DNA from 2 places in the Rhizobium sp. BK377 genome. Region 1 is predicted to be linked to the other one. Evidence: predicted binding sites of a transcription regulator. Region 1 holds the regulator's gene; the other holds the start of a gene.
The links. The regulator LexA, encoded in region 1, represses DNA repair genes until DNA is damaged. The targets are predictions, from matches to a motif close to TGTTCNNNNTGTGTTCNG.

Region 2: FHT92_RS13065 (putative DNA modification/repair radical SAM protein) is a predicted target of LexA. The motif match lies at 3,983-4,000, and genes of this name have one in related genera.

What each region holds. Positions count from the first base shown of each region.
Region 1 covers NZ_JACIAC010000001.1:96,783-104,371, forward strand. Annotated here, with positions in the region: gene eno (phosphopyruvate hydratase) at 1-1,186, opposite strand, end outside; gene kdsA (3-deoxy-8-phosphooctulonate synthase) at 1,328-2,173, opposite strand; gene FHT92_RS00460 (VOC family protein) at 2,170-3,057, opposite strand; gene lexA (transcriptional repressor LexA) at 3,253-3,978, shown strand; gene FHT92_RS00470 (ComEC/Rec2 family competence protein) at 3,959-6,388, opposite strand; gene gltA (citrate synthase) at 6,677-7,589, shown strand, end outside.
Region 2 covers NZ_JACIAC010000002.1:867,913-875,501, forward strand. Annotated here, with positions in the region: gene FHT92_RS13055 (DUF2235 domain-containing protein) at 87-1,277, shown strand; gene FHT92_RS13060 (UdgX family uracil-DNA binding protein) at 1,300-2,745, opposite strand; gene FHT92_RS13065 (putative DNA modification/repair radical SAM protein) at 2,745-3,977, opposite strand; gene greA (transcription elongation factor GreA) at 4,227-4,703, shown strand; gene FHT92_RS13075 (glycosyltransferase family 4 protein) at 4,735-5,784, shown strand; gene FHT92_RS13080 (hypothetical protein) at 5,837-6,631, shown strand; gene FHT92_RS13085 (Lrp/AsnC family transcriptional regulator) at 6,690-7,157, opposite strand; gene trxB (thioredoxin-disulfide reductase) at 7,387-7,589, shown strand, end outside.

The DNA.
Region 1 (7,589 bases):
GATCCGAGCGCGACAGCGAGCCGGTCTTGATCTGGCCGCAGTTGGTGGCAACCGCGAGATCGGCGATCGTGGAGTCTTCCGTTTCGCCCGAACGGTGCGACATGACGGCAGTGTAGGCTGCCTTGTGCGCGGTGTTGACGGCGTCGAGGGTTTCCGTCAGCGAGCCGATCTGATTGACCTTGACGAGGATCGAATTGGCAACGCCCATGCGGATACCGTCGCGCAGACGAGCCGAGTTAGTAACGAAAAGGTCATCGCCGACGAGCTGGCACTTCTTACCGACAAGATCGGTCAGCGTCTTCCAACCTTCCCAATCGTCTTCCGCCATGCCGTCTTCGACGGAAATGATCGGGTACTTGCCGACGAGTTCGGCGAGGTATTCGGCCATTGCACCCGGTTCGAGCGTGCGACCTTCGCCTTCCATTACATACTTGCCGTCCTTGAAGAATTCCGTAGAGGCGCAATCGAGACCGAGATAGATGTCCTCACCCGGCTTGTAGCCGGCCTTCTCAACCGATTTCATGATGAAGTCGAGGGCTTCCGGAGCGCTCTTCAGGCCCGGCGCGAAACCGCCTTCGTCGCCGACGTTGGTGTTGTGTCCCTGGGCAGCGAGTTCCTTACGCAGCGTATGGAACACTTCCGAACCCATGCGGACGGCTTCACGGATCGAATCTGCACCAACCGGCAGGATCATGAATTCCTGGAAATCGATCGGGTTATCGGCGTGGGCGCCGCCGTTGATAATGTTCATCATCGGAACCGGCAGCAGACTTGCGGAAGCGCCGCCGACGTATCGGTAAAGCGGCAGGCCGGAGGCCTGCGCGGCGGCCTTGGCAACGGCGAGCGAAACGCCGAGGATGGCATTGGCGCCGAGGCGCGACTTGTTCGGCGTGCCATCAAGCTCGATCATGATCTTGTCGATCTGGATCTGATTTTCAGCGTCGATGCCGCCGATCGCGTCGAAGATCTCGGTATTTGCGGCTTCGACAGCCTTTTCGACACCCTTGCCGAGATAGCGCTTGCCGCCGTCGCGCAGTTCGACGGCTTCATGCGCGCCAGTCGAAGCTCCCGAGGGAACAGCCGCACGGCCCATGCTGCCGTCTTCGAGATAGACATCGACTTCGACGGTGGGGTTGCCACGGCTATCGAGAATCTCGCGGGCGATGATATCGGTAATTGCAGTCATGATTTTTTCCTGCTCGGTGGATGGATAAATCGTTTGAAACCGTCTTAATCAAAGGTGCGCAAATTACAATGGCACTTTGCGGCGCCTCCGAAGTGCATGTCCCATCGTCGCTATAGCACGATCATGTCAGGCTGTTGACTGTCAGCCCTTGGCGACCGCGTCGAAGGCGAGAAGCTTTTCCAAAAGCCGTGGCATCTCCTTGAGATAGACCATGTTCGGGCCATCGGAAGGAGCGTTGTCCGGATCCTCATGGGTTTCGATGAAAATACCCGCGACACCGGCGGCGACTGCCGCGCGCGCCAGCGTTTCGACGAATTCGCGCTGGCCACCGGAGGAATCGCCCTGCCCACCCGGCTGAGCAACGGAATGGGTGGCATCAAAGATCACAGGAGCGCCCATCCCCGCCATGATCGGCAGGGAGCGCATATCGGACACCAGAGTATTGTAGCCGAAGGAAACGCCTCGCTCGCAGAGCAATACATTCGGATTGCCGCTAGCATTCAGCTTGCCCAGCACGTTCTTCATGTCCCAGGGGGCGAGGAACTGGCCCTTCTTGACATTGACGGCACGACCCGTCTTGGCCGCGGCAACCAGAAGATCCGTCTGGCGGCAGAGGAAGGCTGGAATCTGTAGTACATCGACGGTTTCGGCGACAACAGCGCATTGTTCTGCCGTGTGAACGTCCGTCAGGACGGGAAAGCCGAACTCCTTCTTGAGATCGGCAAAAACTTCCATTGCCTTTTCCAAGCCGATACCGCGCTTGGCGGAAATAGAGGTACGGTTCGCCTTGTCATAGGAGGTCTTGTAGACGAGGCCGATGTCGAGCTTGGCGCACAACTCCTTCAGCGTGCCACCAACCATGAAAGCATGCTCGCGGCTTTCCATCTGGCACGGGCCTGCGATGAGCGAAAGCTTGGCGGAATTGGAAAACAGAACCTGGCCAGCGCCTTCGCCGATCCGGACCTCTGCATTGGTAGTGGAGCTCATGATGTTTCCTCGAAGGCGAAGAGCACGCCCTGTCCGGGCGTGGGCTTCACCAGAATACGGTTGCCCTTGCGTGTATAGGTCACCCCGTTAGCAGCCAAATGCGCTTCTGTCACGGCCAGATCGCCGACGGCAAAGAGGACGGCCCGGCCGCGCAGGCCGCGATCGGTATCCGGTATCACCAGATCGTAGTAGGCCTCCAGCCCCTCAGGGGTCATCAGGCTGATTTTCGCTTTTCCGGTAGGGACGTCCAGCCCGAAACTCGTTTCCTCCGCAGAGGCAGCTTTTGCGGCCGTGCGAACGAACTCGCTGAAGGCTGCCGGCTCCTGCGCGGTGAGAACAATCTCGGCAATGTTTGTCACGCCGTTGGCATGAGTCTCCAGCGCGCTGCGGTCGGCAGGAAGCGGGTTGACGCGCTCGACAGCGAAGAGAAAGAAATCCGGCGCCCGGAGATCGCCGGCAAAAGCGAGCCGAAAGCCGGCAACGCTTTCGGTACCATCAGGCATTTTCACAGGACGTTCGAACTGCAGCACAGAACCTGCACTTATGCCGTCCCTCGCGAACCGAGCATGTTCATGCCTCGCATCCGCTGTCGCGAAGGCGATGGCGGACAGTCCCTCGCCGCCGCAGCGGAAGCGGAAAGCCTGGTTGCGGGCAGTAAAAACATTCCCCTCACGCGCCGTCTCCTCGCTTTCCTCCACACTCGCCACACCCAACGGCTCGATATAGGTTTTATCGGCGAAGAAAACGCAGGCATTTTCCGTGCCAAAGGGATGTCGGGCATCGGGCGCGACGGTAAAGCCAAGCTTGCCCAGCCTTTCGCGCGCAAGATCAATATCGGTAACCGGCAAAACGAGATGATCGATCGGAAGCGTTTCTTGGCTCATCAGTTCCCTCCAGCAACTACAAGGAGATGTGCTTCAGCAAGCGCCATGAGACAAGGCCGGGAAGGCTTGGGGGCCAAGAAAAATAAAATTCTCGACAGAATGAACAGAAGTTTTACGAAAATTTAGCTACTTGCAGAACACATATGGAACATATAGTGTCCGTTCTGGATTTGTTTCAAGATGGGGTTAGACGCCATGCTTACGCGCAAACAACAGGAACTCCTTCTTTTCATTCACGAAAGGATGAAGGAGTCAGGCGTTCCGCCGTCTTTCGACGAAATGAAGGACGCTCTGGATCTGGCCTCAAAATCCGGTATCCATCGGCTGATCACGGCGCTCGAGGAACGCGGTTTCATTCGCCGGCTTCCGAACCGGGCTCGTGCGCTCGAAGTCATCAAATTGCCGGAAGCCTATAACCCAAGCCTGCAGCAGCGGCGCGGCTTTTCGCCGAGCGTCATCGAGGGCAGTCTTGGCAAACCCCAGCCGGTGGCACCTCCTGCCTCGGCAAAGCCCGCACCCGCGGCCGATAACAGCAATGCGGTCTCCGTTCCCGTCATGGGCCGCATCGCTGCCGGTGTTCCGATCTCGGCAATCCAGAACAATACGCATGACATCACCGTTCCCGCCGATATGCTGGGTTCAGGCGAGCATTATGCCCTCGAAGTTCGCGGCGACTCGATGATCGAAGCCGGGATTTTCGATGGCGACACGGTTATTATCCGCAATGGCAGCACCGCCAATCCGGGCGATATCGTCGTCGCGCTGGTCGATGACGAGGAAGCCACGCTCAAGCGCTTCCGCCGCAAGGGCGCATCGATTGCGCTCGAGGCAGCAAACCCTGCTTACGAGACCCGCATTTTTCCACCGGACCGTGTCAAGGTCCAGGGCAAGCTCGTCGGCCTCATTCGCCGCTATCACTGACCGGCGACAGGCTGGCGTCTGCGAATGTGTTGCTGCGCCAGTCATAGGCGCGGTGGCGCATCCAAGGGCGCCGCAATGTGTCGAATGCGATTGCGACCTCCGCTCCTTTATCGGTGAATCGAAGTTCAACAGAACCCGTCTTGCGCAGCGTTTCGCCGGTAAAGAGCAGCGCGCCGGAACGGCAACGGTCGAAGCGCAATCGAACAGCGGTCACGACAATATCAGCCGTATCACAGGCGGGCCCGAGATAGGCAGCATTGTCGATGACGGTCAGTTTCTTTCCATTGCCGAGCAAGGCGGTGCACCAGGCGCTCTTCAGGCAGGAGAAGCGTGAAGGGCGACCGGTGGCAACTGACTGTTTCATCGCCTCTCTCGCTTCATCCTGTTGTTCTGGCGAGAGCTGCAGCCTTTTGCCGTCTGGCGCAGTGGGTGGCGCCTTGGCAACTTGGAGCATAACCGGCTTCTGATGCTCTTCGATCGCAAGTGCCCTCTGCCATTGTTCGAAGATGAAGGCGGGCGGCTTTTCACGGTTCGAAGCCATCGCCTGTCCGTCGATTATAGCGACTAGGCCGCCATCTTCGGAAATGGCGATGTCGGGCATCGCTTGTGACGGAAGCAGCACTACAGCAAGCGTTGAGACCGCCACAATTGCGGTTCCCATGTGCTGCAGACGGGTTCTGAGCAGGGTCAGCAGCAGAAAGCCGAAGACGGCTGCCGGGAAGTACCAACCGGGCAAGCGGCCCACATCAATATTGCCACCCCAGCCCGATACCGTCGTTGCGATTTTTATCACCAGATCAAGCCCGAAGCCTGCAACCTGCCATACCGGACCATCAAGGCCAAAAGGCATCAGCAGCATCGCCAGCATCCCGGCCGGCATGACGATGAAGGAAATAACCGGCATAGCCGCGAGATTTGCCGGCAGGCCATAGGCAGTCAGGCGGTGGAAATGCTCGATCGAAAACAGTGCCGTCGAGAAACCACCGATCAACGACGTCAGGAAGACGCCCCCGAAGAATCCGCCGACGACGAAGAAGGGTTTCATGATCGGCAGCTTGGCAAAGGCATTCTCCCGCATCGGGCGCCCCTTCCAGAGATCGTAGCCGGCAACCAGGGCAAGCGTCGCGGCGAAAGACATCTGGAAGCTTGGTCCGAGCACTTCCGATGGCGAGACGGCGAGGATCACGAGAGCGGAAAGCGCCACGTTTCTGAGACTGATCGACGGACGGTCGAAGAAGACGGCTACCAGCATGATCGCCATCATGATGAAGGCGCGTTCGGCGGAGACGGCAAAACCCGAGATCAGATAGTAGGCCGTCACCGCAGCGAGCGCGCCGGCCGCCGCGATCTTCTTGGTCGGCCATGCCTGGGCAATGCCGGGAAACAGGCTGAGAATGACGCGGAGGCCGACAAAGAAGATGCCGGCGGAGAGCGCCATGTTGAGACCGGAGATCGCGATGATATGCGCAAGGCCGGATTGCCGCAGCGCTTCCGTCGTTTCATCCGAGATCGCCCGTCTCTCGTCGGTGACAAGTGAAGCGGCAAAGGCCCCGGTGTCGCCAGGCAGCGTAGAGCGAATCCGATCGCCGATGCCGGTTCTCAGGCTGTAGAGCCGTTCCAGAACGATCCCGGCGACCGAACCCGCTTGCTCCGGCTGTTCCGCAACCTTCTTCGGCGCGCCATAGAAGAAGCCGTTCGCACCAATGCCATCGAAATAGGCGCTGAAGGCGAAATCGTTGAGATGTGGGAGCGCCGGTCCGGCCGGAGGCGTGATGCGCGCCCTGCCCTCGATAACGTCGCCGAGTTCGAACGGCTGGGTGGCGCCGCGGACCAGCACGGAGATGCGTTCGGGCGGACGCTTGAGCTCGGGAGCATCCGTACCGGTGACGTCGAGAATATAACGCCAGCGCCCTTGGCCGTAGCCTTCTCGGCGTTCGACCCGGCCGGTTACCGTTGTCGTTACGGCTGAATCGAGGATCAGGGTCTTTGCCCGCCATGTTTCGATCTGCGCCGAGAGCATTCCGCCGACAAAGAGAAGCAGTGCGAGGAGCGTCGCCCGCAATTTGGTGCGGGCATGGCCGCAAAGCGCAACAGCGAGAACAAGCGCAAGCAGGCAGAGACCGAGGGAGACGGCCGGAAAATCCGAAGCTGCCAGAAACCAGGTCGCGGCACCCGCACCAAGGAAGACCGGCGAGATGAGGATGAGGCGACCGTGATCGGTCTCTTCGGCGGCCATCCGCATGGACGACCCGACGTATCGTTTCGCAACAGTCGCCAATCTCGATCGAAATGGGATCGCAACCTGCGTCCGAGCCGATTGCGTCACAATGGCGCGCGGAGCAATGCCTGCAAAATCCATTTTCTCACCAATGGATTGCGTCTGTCGTTCTCTTGTCTCTAACCCCGTCATATTCGCCTGGAGCTGCCCTTAATCCCAGCAGAATGCAACCTGAGATCAAAACGAGCAAACAATAATCGATTGAAATAAGAGGAAAATTCACAGGAACGAAAATCCAGTCAAATCATGGTGTTCTGATATGCATTTAGCTGATCGCTGCAGTGCCTAAAAGATAATGCCGCGATGCACAAAATGGCATCACGGTAACTTGGCATTAGCTTCCCGATCATATAGCTATCGCTGAGGACGCTTAACTCTTATGGCGCTTTTGCGGCGCCACCGCCACTCCGGAGGATCAGCATGACGGATCAAAGCGCTACAATCAAAATCGGTGAAAAATCAGTCGACCTGCCCGTGCGAAAAGGCACGGTTGGACCTGATGTCATCGATATCGGTGCACTCTACAAGAACACGGCTTCCTTCACCTACGATCCCGGGTTTACGTCGACCGCATCCTGTGAATCGAAGATCACCTATATCGACGGTGACGAGGGTGTGCTGCTGCATCGCGGCTATCCGATCGAGCAACTGGCCGAGCACGGCGACTTCCTCGAAGCCTGCTACCTGCTGCTTTACGGCGAACTGCCGACCGCAGCTCAGAAGAAGGACTTCGACTATCGCGTCACGCACCACACGATGGTGCACGAGCAGATGAGCCGCTTCTTCACCGGTTTCCGTCGCGACGCCCACCCGATGGCCGTCATGTGCGGCTGCGTTGGCGCGCTTTCGGCCTTCTATCACGACTCCACCGACATCACTGATCCGCATCAGCGCATGGTTGCCAGCCTGCGCATGATCGCCAAGATGCCGACGCTTGCCGCCATGGCCTATAAGTACCATATCGGCCAGCCCTTCGTTTACCCGAAGAACGACCTGGATTACGCATCCAACTTCCTGCGCATGTGCTTTGCCGTTCCCTGCGAGGAATATGTCGTCAATCCGGTGCTCGCACGCGCAATGGATCGCATTTTCATCCTGCATGCCGATCACGAGCAGAACGCCTCGACTTCGACGGTCCGTCTCGCCGGTTCGTCGGGTGCAAATCCGTTCGCCTGCATTGCCGCCGGCATCGCCTGCCTCTGGGGTCCCGCTCATGGCGGCGCCAATGAAGCAGCCCTCAACATGCTGACGGAAATCGGCACTGTCGATCGCATTCCGGAATATATCGCTCGCGCCAAGGACAAGAATGACCCGTTCCGCCTGATGGGCTTCG
Region 2 (7,589 bases), on a different contig from region 1:
TCCTCGGCCCCGCCAAAACTGCGACCTCAAATTGCAGACGTGGATACTTGATGTTAGCCTGCTTCCGGTCGTATCGGGGAAGCAGCATGTCGAAGAACATCGTCATTCTGTTCGACGGCACGTCGAACGAGATAACTGCAGACCGCACCAATATTTTGCGTCTGTTCGGAACACTGAAGCGCTCCGACGACCAGATCGTCTATTATGACCCCGGCGTCGGCACGCTGGGAGCAGCAGATGCCTGGTCGTCCTTTTATCGCCAATCTATCGAGGTCTGGGGCCTTGCGACTGGTTGGGGTCTCGATGAAAATGTCAAAGATGCCTACCGTTTCCTCGTCGAAAATTATGATTCCGGCACCCCCGACGATCACGGAGGCCATCCCGACAGGGATCGCATCTATATTTTCGGCTTCAGCCGCGGCGCCTATACGGCCCGCGTTCTCGCAGGTTTCATTCATGCCTTCGGGCTATGCAGCAGATATCACCTGAACCTGCTCGATTACGCTTACAGAACCTATAAGGGCATTCCCGAACAGGAGCAGCGCGCCGATGGCGGGGATCCCTCATCAGCCTTCAAGAGCATGCGGCTCTACGAGCGTATGCTGCGCAACGACCGACCGCCGATCAAGCTGCTTGGTCTCTTCGACACCGTCGCCTCTGTCATCGAAAAGGGCAAAGGACGCATTCAGTTCAAGACCCATCCCTTCACCCGCAAGAATCCGAGCGTCGAATATGTACGCCATGCCATGGCGATAGACGAGCGAAGAACTATGTTCCAGCCGGAATTGTGGACGCCGGATCAGGACTACCGCGGCAATCCCTTCAAGCCCGCAACCGCAAAACAGGACTTTAAGGAGGTCTGGTTTGCCGGTGTCCACGGCGATATCGGCGGCGGTTACCCGGAGGCTGAAAGCGCCCAGATCAAGATACCGCTCGACTGGATGATCCGCGAAACGGGGCCGGCAGGCCTGCTCTATGTTTCGCGCACGATCAATAACATCGTCCTTGGCAAGAACGACAAGTATTATGTCGAGCTCAACGCGGCCGCATCGCTGCATGACTCGATGAGCGCAGGCTGGAAACTGCTCGAATATATTCCGCGGCGCGTGCCGGAAAATTCCTGGCGCAGGCGTGGCGATAGAGGCGGCGTTTATCTTCCGCGCGAAGACAGGCGCTTCATCCCCGATGGCGCAAATCTGCATGAATCCGTGAGGGTGCGCATGGTGACCGGATATAATCCACCGAACCTGCCGAAAGATCCGGTCTTCGTTCACTGACGCATTGAATCGAATTCTGCGCTCAGGCAGCCAGGCCCTTGATCAGATTCATATCTTGCCGGAATCGGGCGAGCTCCCGCGCTTTCCGCTCCTCGTCCGGAATTCGCAGCAGATAGGACGGATGCACCGTCACGAAGAGCACCCGCCCCTCCTCCATCGCAATCGGACGTCCACGCAGATCCTCCAGCTTCTGCTTCTCGCCGGTCAGCGAATAGAGCGCCGTCGCCCCCATCGCTACGATCACTTTCGGTTTGATGAGATCGAGCTCCAGCTTCAGCCACCAGCGGCACTGCTGCACCTCGCCGAGATTGGGTCTCTGGTGGATGCGCCGCTTGCCGCGCGGCTCGTATTTGAAATGCTTGACGGCATTGGTGACATAAAGCCTCGATCGGTCGATGCCGGCTTGTGCGATCGCGTCGTCGAAAACCTTTCCGGCAGGGCCGACGAAGGGTCGACCTGCAAGATCCTCCTGATCGCCCGGCTGCTCGCCGACGAACATGATCTTCGCATCAACAGGGCCTTCGCCGAAGACGGTCTGCGTCGCCCTCGCATGCAGCGGACATTGACTGCAGACGGCTGCGTCCTCTCGCAACGCCTCCAGCGTCCCGGCAGGAGCCATTTCCGGGACCGGCATGCGGGCGGCGGCCTCCTGGATCCTGTTGTGATAGGGAAGCGGCATCGTCGCCCCGCGCTCGGCCATAGCGAGCACTTTCGCTTCGGCATCGGCAATCAGGCCGGGAATGAGATCGGCTTCCGGCAGGTTTTTCCAGTATTTCTTCGGCATCTCCGCCTGCATGGCCTTCACCTTCAATCGTGCCGGATTAAAGATGTTGGCATAGTAAGTACGCCAGAGATCGTCGGCCGCATCGCTGATATCGGGCTTCTCGCAGGGTGCGTTGCTGATAGTCAGCCGCTCGCCGTTCCAGGCAGCCGACCCCTTCGGCGTCGCGATCAGCCAGTCCATGTCGGTGAAGCGGCGCTGGAAGAAGGGCGCCTTGCGCGCGACGACGTAATGATCCGGCTCGAACCAGGCAATGAATTTCCGGCGTCCGCCCGCTGGAGCAGCCACTTCCTTGAAGCGCACGAAAGCCGTCATCTTGTGGGCGTCACGATACACGCTCTTCTGCATCAACCGGGCACGCGAGACTTCCTCATCCGAGGACAGATCCAACAGATGCCGGTTCTCTTGTATTCGCCAAAGCAGGCTATAGAGCAATGAAAACCGCTTCGGGTCGCTATGGCAGATCACCGCCTCGGCCAGCGTCATGAAAGCCGGCGGTACAGTCATCGGCTTGCTGTTGGCTGGCGGATCGGGCGGCAGCGCGTCCCGCTGGAAGGCGAAGCCGGGCTCGTTGCTCTTTTCATGCCAGTCGATTTCGTGAGGCAGAATTCCAGCCGCGGCAAAGGCGCGGGCGGCCTTGCGCCACTCCTCGAAATTACCTCTGCCCTCCAGCACGACCCGGCGCATCACAGCAATGACAATTGTTCAGGTTGCGGTTCGAACATAGCACGCAGGTCCGGCCGATCGACGAGCCGATGCGGCGTCCAGCCCTCTGCGGTAATGAAGGCCTGTACCTTGCGGATCGACACACCAAGACGCGGCAAATCCTCGATCCGCAGGCGCCGCTGCCGCCGCTCGGCCAGAATCGCCTTCACCGTCTTGGTGCCGAGCCCAGGCACGCGTAAGAGCTTTTCGCGATCGGCGCGGTTCACATCGACGGGAAAATCGCCGCGATGGCCAAGCGCCCAGGCGAGCTTTGGATCGAGATTGAGATCCAGCATGCCACCCTGCTGCGTCGAAGTGATTTCATCAATGCCGAAACCGTAGAAGCGATAGAGCCAGTCGGCCTGATAGAGCCGGTGCTCGCGCATCAGCGGCGGCTTGATGAGCGGCAGGTTTTTCGAACTGTCGGGGATCGGGCTGAAGGCGGAATAATAGACGCGCTTCAGACCGTAGCTGCTGTAGAGCTGGCCGCTGGTCGACAGGATCGTCGCGTCATTGGCCCCATCCGCACCGACGATCATCTGCGTGCTCTGGCCGGCCGGCACGAAGCGTTCGCGCCGTTTGGTCTGCAGTGTCGGCTCTTCCGCCGCCTCGATCTTCAGCCTGAGATGGCCCATCGAGCGGCGGATACCGGCCGGTTTCTTCTCCGGCGCAAAACGGCTGATGCCGCTATCGGTCGGCAGTTCGATGTTGAGCGACAGCCGATCGGCATAGAGCCCCGCCTCGTCGATCAGGTGTGATGATGCCTCCGGAATGGATTTCAGATGGATATAACCACGGAAACCATGCGTGACGCGAAGTTCCCGCACGATGCGCACCATTTCCTCCATCGTGTGGTCGGACGAACGGATGATGCCCGAGGAAAGAAACAGGCCCTCGATATAGTTGCGCCGATAGAATTCGAGCGTCAGCCAGACGACTTCTTCCGGCGTGAAACGAGCGCGCTCTACATTGCTCGACGATCTGTTGATGCAATAGGCACAGTCGTAAATGCAGAAGTTGGTGAGTAGAATCTTCAGCAGAGAAATGCATCGTCCATCCGGCGCATAGGCGTGACAAATGCCGGAGCCCTCGGTCGAACCGAGCCCGCCAGAGCCTGCCGAATCCCGTTTGACCGTCCCGCTGGAGGCACAGGATGCATCATATTTGGCGGCGTCGGAGAGGATCGCCAATCGTTCTCTGAGCGACTTCTTCATTATCATGTTCACTAAATGTTCATGTCGGCGAAATCAAGACGAAGAAAAGGGCGACACACAACTCCCCTTCAAAAGCAGGCACTTCTGCTGAAGGTAAAAAGGGTCGGTACGAATTTTATGGAAATTGCGCGTCTCGATCTGCTATAAGCAACGAATTAGGATTGTAACACGGTTCCGAAGTTCCCCTTCGGGACCTGTTTTCTTTTGTGTCTGCGCGAACTGCAGATGCGGGGAGAGAAGGACGAAAACATGGTTGATAAGGTACCGATGACACAGGGTGGTTTCGTCAAGCTGCAGGAAGAACTGCGCTGGCGCCAGCAGGAGGAGCGCCCACGAATCATCGAGGCAATTGCCGAAGCGCGCGCCCATGGCGACCTTTCGGAAAATGCCGAGTACCACGCTGCCAAGGAAGCGCAAAGCCACAATGAAGGCCGCATCACCGAGCTCGAAGACCTGACGGCCCGTGCCGAAATCATCGACCTCTCCAAAATGTCTGGCGACAAGATCAAGTTCGGCGCCAAGGTGAAGCTGATCGACGAGGACACCGAAGAGGAAAAGACCTACCAGATCGTCGGCGATCAGGAAGCCGACGTAAAGCAGGGCCGCATCTCCATCTCCTCCCCGATCGCCCGCGCGCTAATCGGCAAGGAAGTCGGCGACTCCATCGAGGTCAACGCGCCCGGCGGTTCGAAGGCTTACGAAATCCTCTCGGTTTCCTGGGGCTGATCGCCCGCGCCTTTCTTCGCACGAGCAGCCAGTGCCGGATATCAGTGACGTCGAGATCATCGCGCCCAACCTGAAACGCCGGCTCTCCGGCGTCACGTCGACGATCGTCCAGCTCATCCCCTGCCAGATCCGGCTGGGGATCCGGATCGCGGCCCTCGGCCCTGGCCTGCCGCCAGAACTTCCCCGTTTGAAATGGCCGCAACTATCAGGCCTCTGGCGTCCGCCGGCCGGACGGCGCCATCGCGTCTGGCACGCACGACGCAACAATGAAATGGCGGCTGGCATTCTGATGCGCCACGTGCTGCGCATTCCGCTGAAGCTCGTCTTCACCTCCGCCGCCCAGCGCCGTCACACTTCCTACACTCGCTGGCTGATCCGCCAGATGGACGCCGTCATCGCCACCAGCAGCCGTTCCGGCTCCTTTCTCAAGGTGCCGCATACGGTTATCCAACATGGTGTCGATCTTACGCTCTTCCATCCGCCGAAAGGACCTGACGACACGATCGCCGCGACCGGCCTGCATGGCCGCCATCTCGTCGGCTGCTTCGGCCGCGTGCGCCATCAGAAGGGCACGGACCTTTTCGTCCAGGCGATGATTGCGCTGTTGCCGCAACATCCGGACTGGACAGCGGTCATTTCCGGCCGCGTCACCCCGGAACACGTCGCATTCGCCGACAAGCTGAAGGCCGATATCGCCGCAGCCGGCTTGACCGACCGCATCGTCTTCATCGGAGAGGTGCCTGACATCAAGGTCTGGTATCGCCGCCTGACGCTCTATGTCGCCCCATCCCGCAACGAGGGCTTCGGCCTGACGCCGCTGGAGGCCATGGCTTCGAAGACACCGGTCGTGGCATCCGACGCCGGTGCTTACGCAGAAATGATCGTGCCCGGAGAAAACGGCGTCATCGTGCCACCAGGCGATGGCGATGCGTTGACGGCAGCCATCGCCACCTATCTTGCCGATCCTGCCCTCGCCATCGCGCAGGGCGAAACAGCGCTGGCTCACGTGCGGGAAAATTTCGCGCTGGAAAAGGAAGCGACAGCGATCAATAGGATTTACCAGCAACTTCTCGGCGCGTAAGCCGTTCGTCAGACTATGGCAACGGGCATATCAGGGAGGTAGAGACACCTAGATGTCGACCGCAAAAGATAACGAAAACCTGGTCAACGTGCTCTGCATGAAATGGGGGACGCTTTACGGTGCCGAATACGTCAACAATCTCTACCGCGGCGTCAAACGACACCTGAAGCGGCCGCATCGCTTTGTCTGCTTCACCGACAATACCGCCGGTCTCGACGAGGGTATCGAAACCTTCCCCCTGCCCGAACTCGGCCTGCCCGCCGGCTCCAGGGATCGCCGCTGGCAGAAGCTTGCGCTTTTCCGCCGCGAGCTTGCCGATCTCAAGGGCATCGCCCTCTTCCTCGATCTCGACCTCGTCATCGTCGATGATCTGGAGCCGCTCTTCCAGCACCCCGGCAAGTTCCTCATCATCCGTGACGACGATCTCTTCCGCACAAAGCCGCTGCGCAAACTCAACCCAGCCCGCGATAAGTTCCTGGCGTCGGTCGGCAACAGCTCCGTCTTCCGCTACGAAATCGGCGCCCATGCCTATATTCTCGACACCTATCTCGCCGATCCGGCGGCCGCCATGTCGAAATATGAGATCTCACAGCAGTTCCAAAGCGCACAGCTCGAAGCGCATGGAAACCTGCAATACTGGCCGCGCGAATGGTGCGTGAGCTTCAAGAATGCCTGCGTGCCCCGCCACATCAGGAGCTTCTGGCGCGATCCAAAGCTGCCGCCGGACGCCAAGATCGTCGTCTTTGCCGGCAGCCCGAAAATGAGCGAGGTTTTTGAAGGCGGCGGACAGAAATGGTATCGCCGCATCGGCAATACCGATTGGCTGAGCAAGGCCTGGCGCGGGTAAACCGTCTCAATCCGCATTCGGGACGGAAAACGGCTTCGCACTTTTCCTGGAAATGCTTCTACAGTTCAACGAGCCCGAGCTTCTTCACCTGCCGGATCGTCAGCATGGTGCGAACGGTATCGACGTGCTCGTTGGCAGTCAGCACTTCGATGACGAAGTCCTGGAAACGGGTGAGGTTTTGGGCCACGCAATGCAGCAGAAAATCGCTGTCGCCGGAAACCATCCAGGCCTGACGCACGAGCGGCCACTCGGAGGTGGCGGAGGCAAAGGCCTTCAGATTGGCTTCGGACTGATGCTTGAGGCCGACCATGCAGAATGCGACCAGATCAAGCCCAAGCTTCGGGCTGTTCAGCATCGCGTGATATCCTTCGATAATGCCGGCCTCTTCGAGCTTGCGTACCCGGCGCAGGCAGGGCGGCGCTGAAATTCCCACCCGGTCGGCAAGTTCCACATTGGTCATGCGGCCGTCCGACTGCAGTTCCCGCAATATCTTTATGTCGATAACGTCAAGTTCAGCGCGAACCACGCTTAGGCCTTTCTTTAATTCCTCGCGCGCAGCTTCTATATAAAGCCACGGAATACGCAAGAAAGTTTCAGCCCGATGACGGAATCTTGCACAGCGCCTGCATTTGCCTTGTTGGTAATGCAAGGCTGCCCTTGAATAAAAGCATTGGTCGTTCATAAATGGCGCAGGGATTGCGAAACGGCCTTAATCGCCTCTTAGCCGCCGCATCCTGCTATCGAAAGGAAATTCCATGTCTGCCCGCCATACCAAGGTGCTCATTATCGGTTCCGGACCTGCCGGCTATACGGCAGCGGTCTATGCCGCGCGCGCCATGCTGAAACCGGTTTTGATCGCCGGTCTGGAACAAGGCGGCCAGCTCATGATCACCACCGATGTCGAGAACTATCCGGGCTTTGCCGATCCTATACAGGGGCCCTGGCTGATGGATCAGAT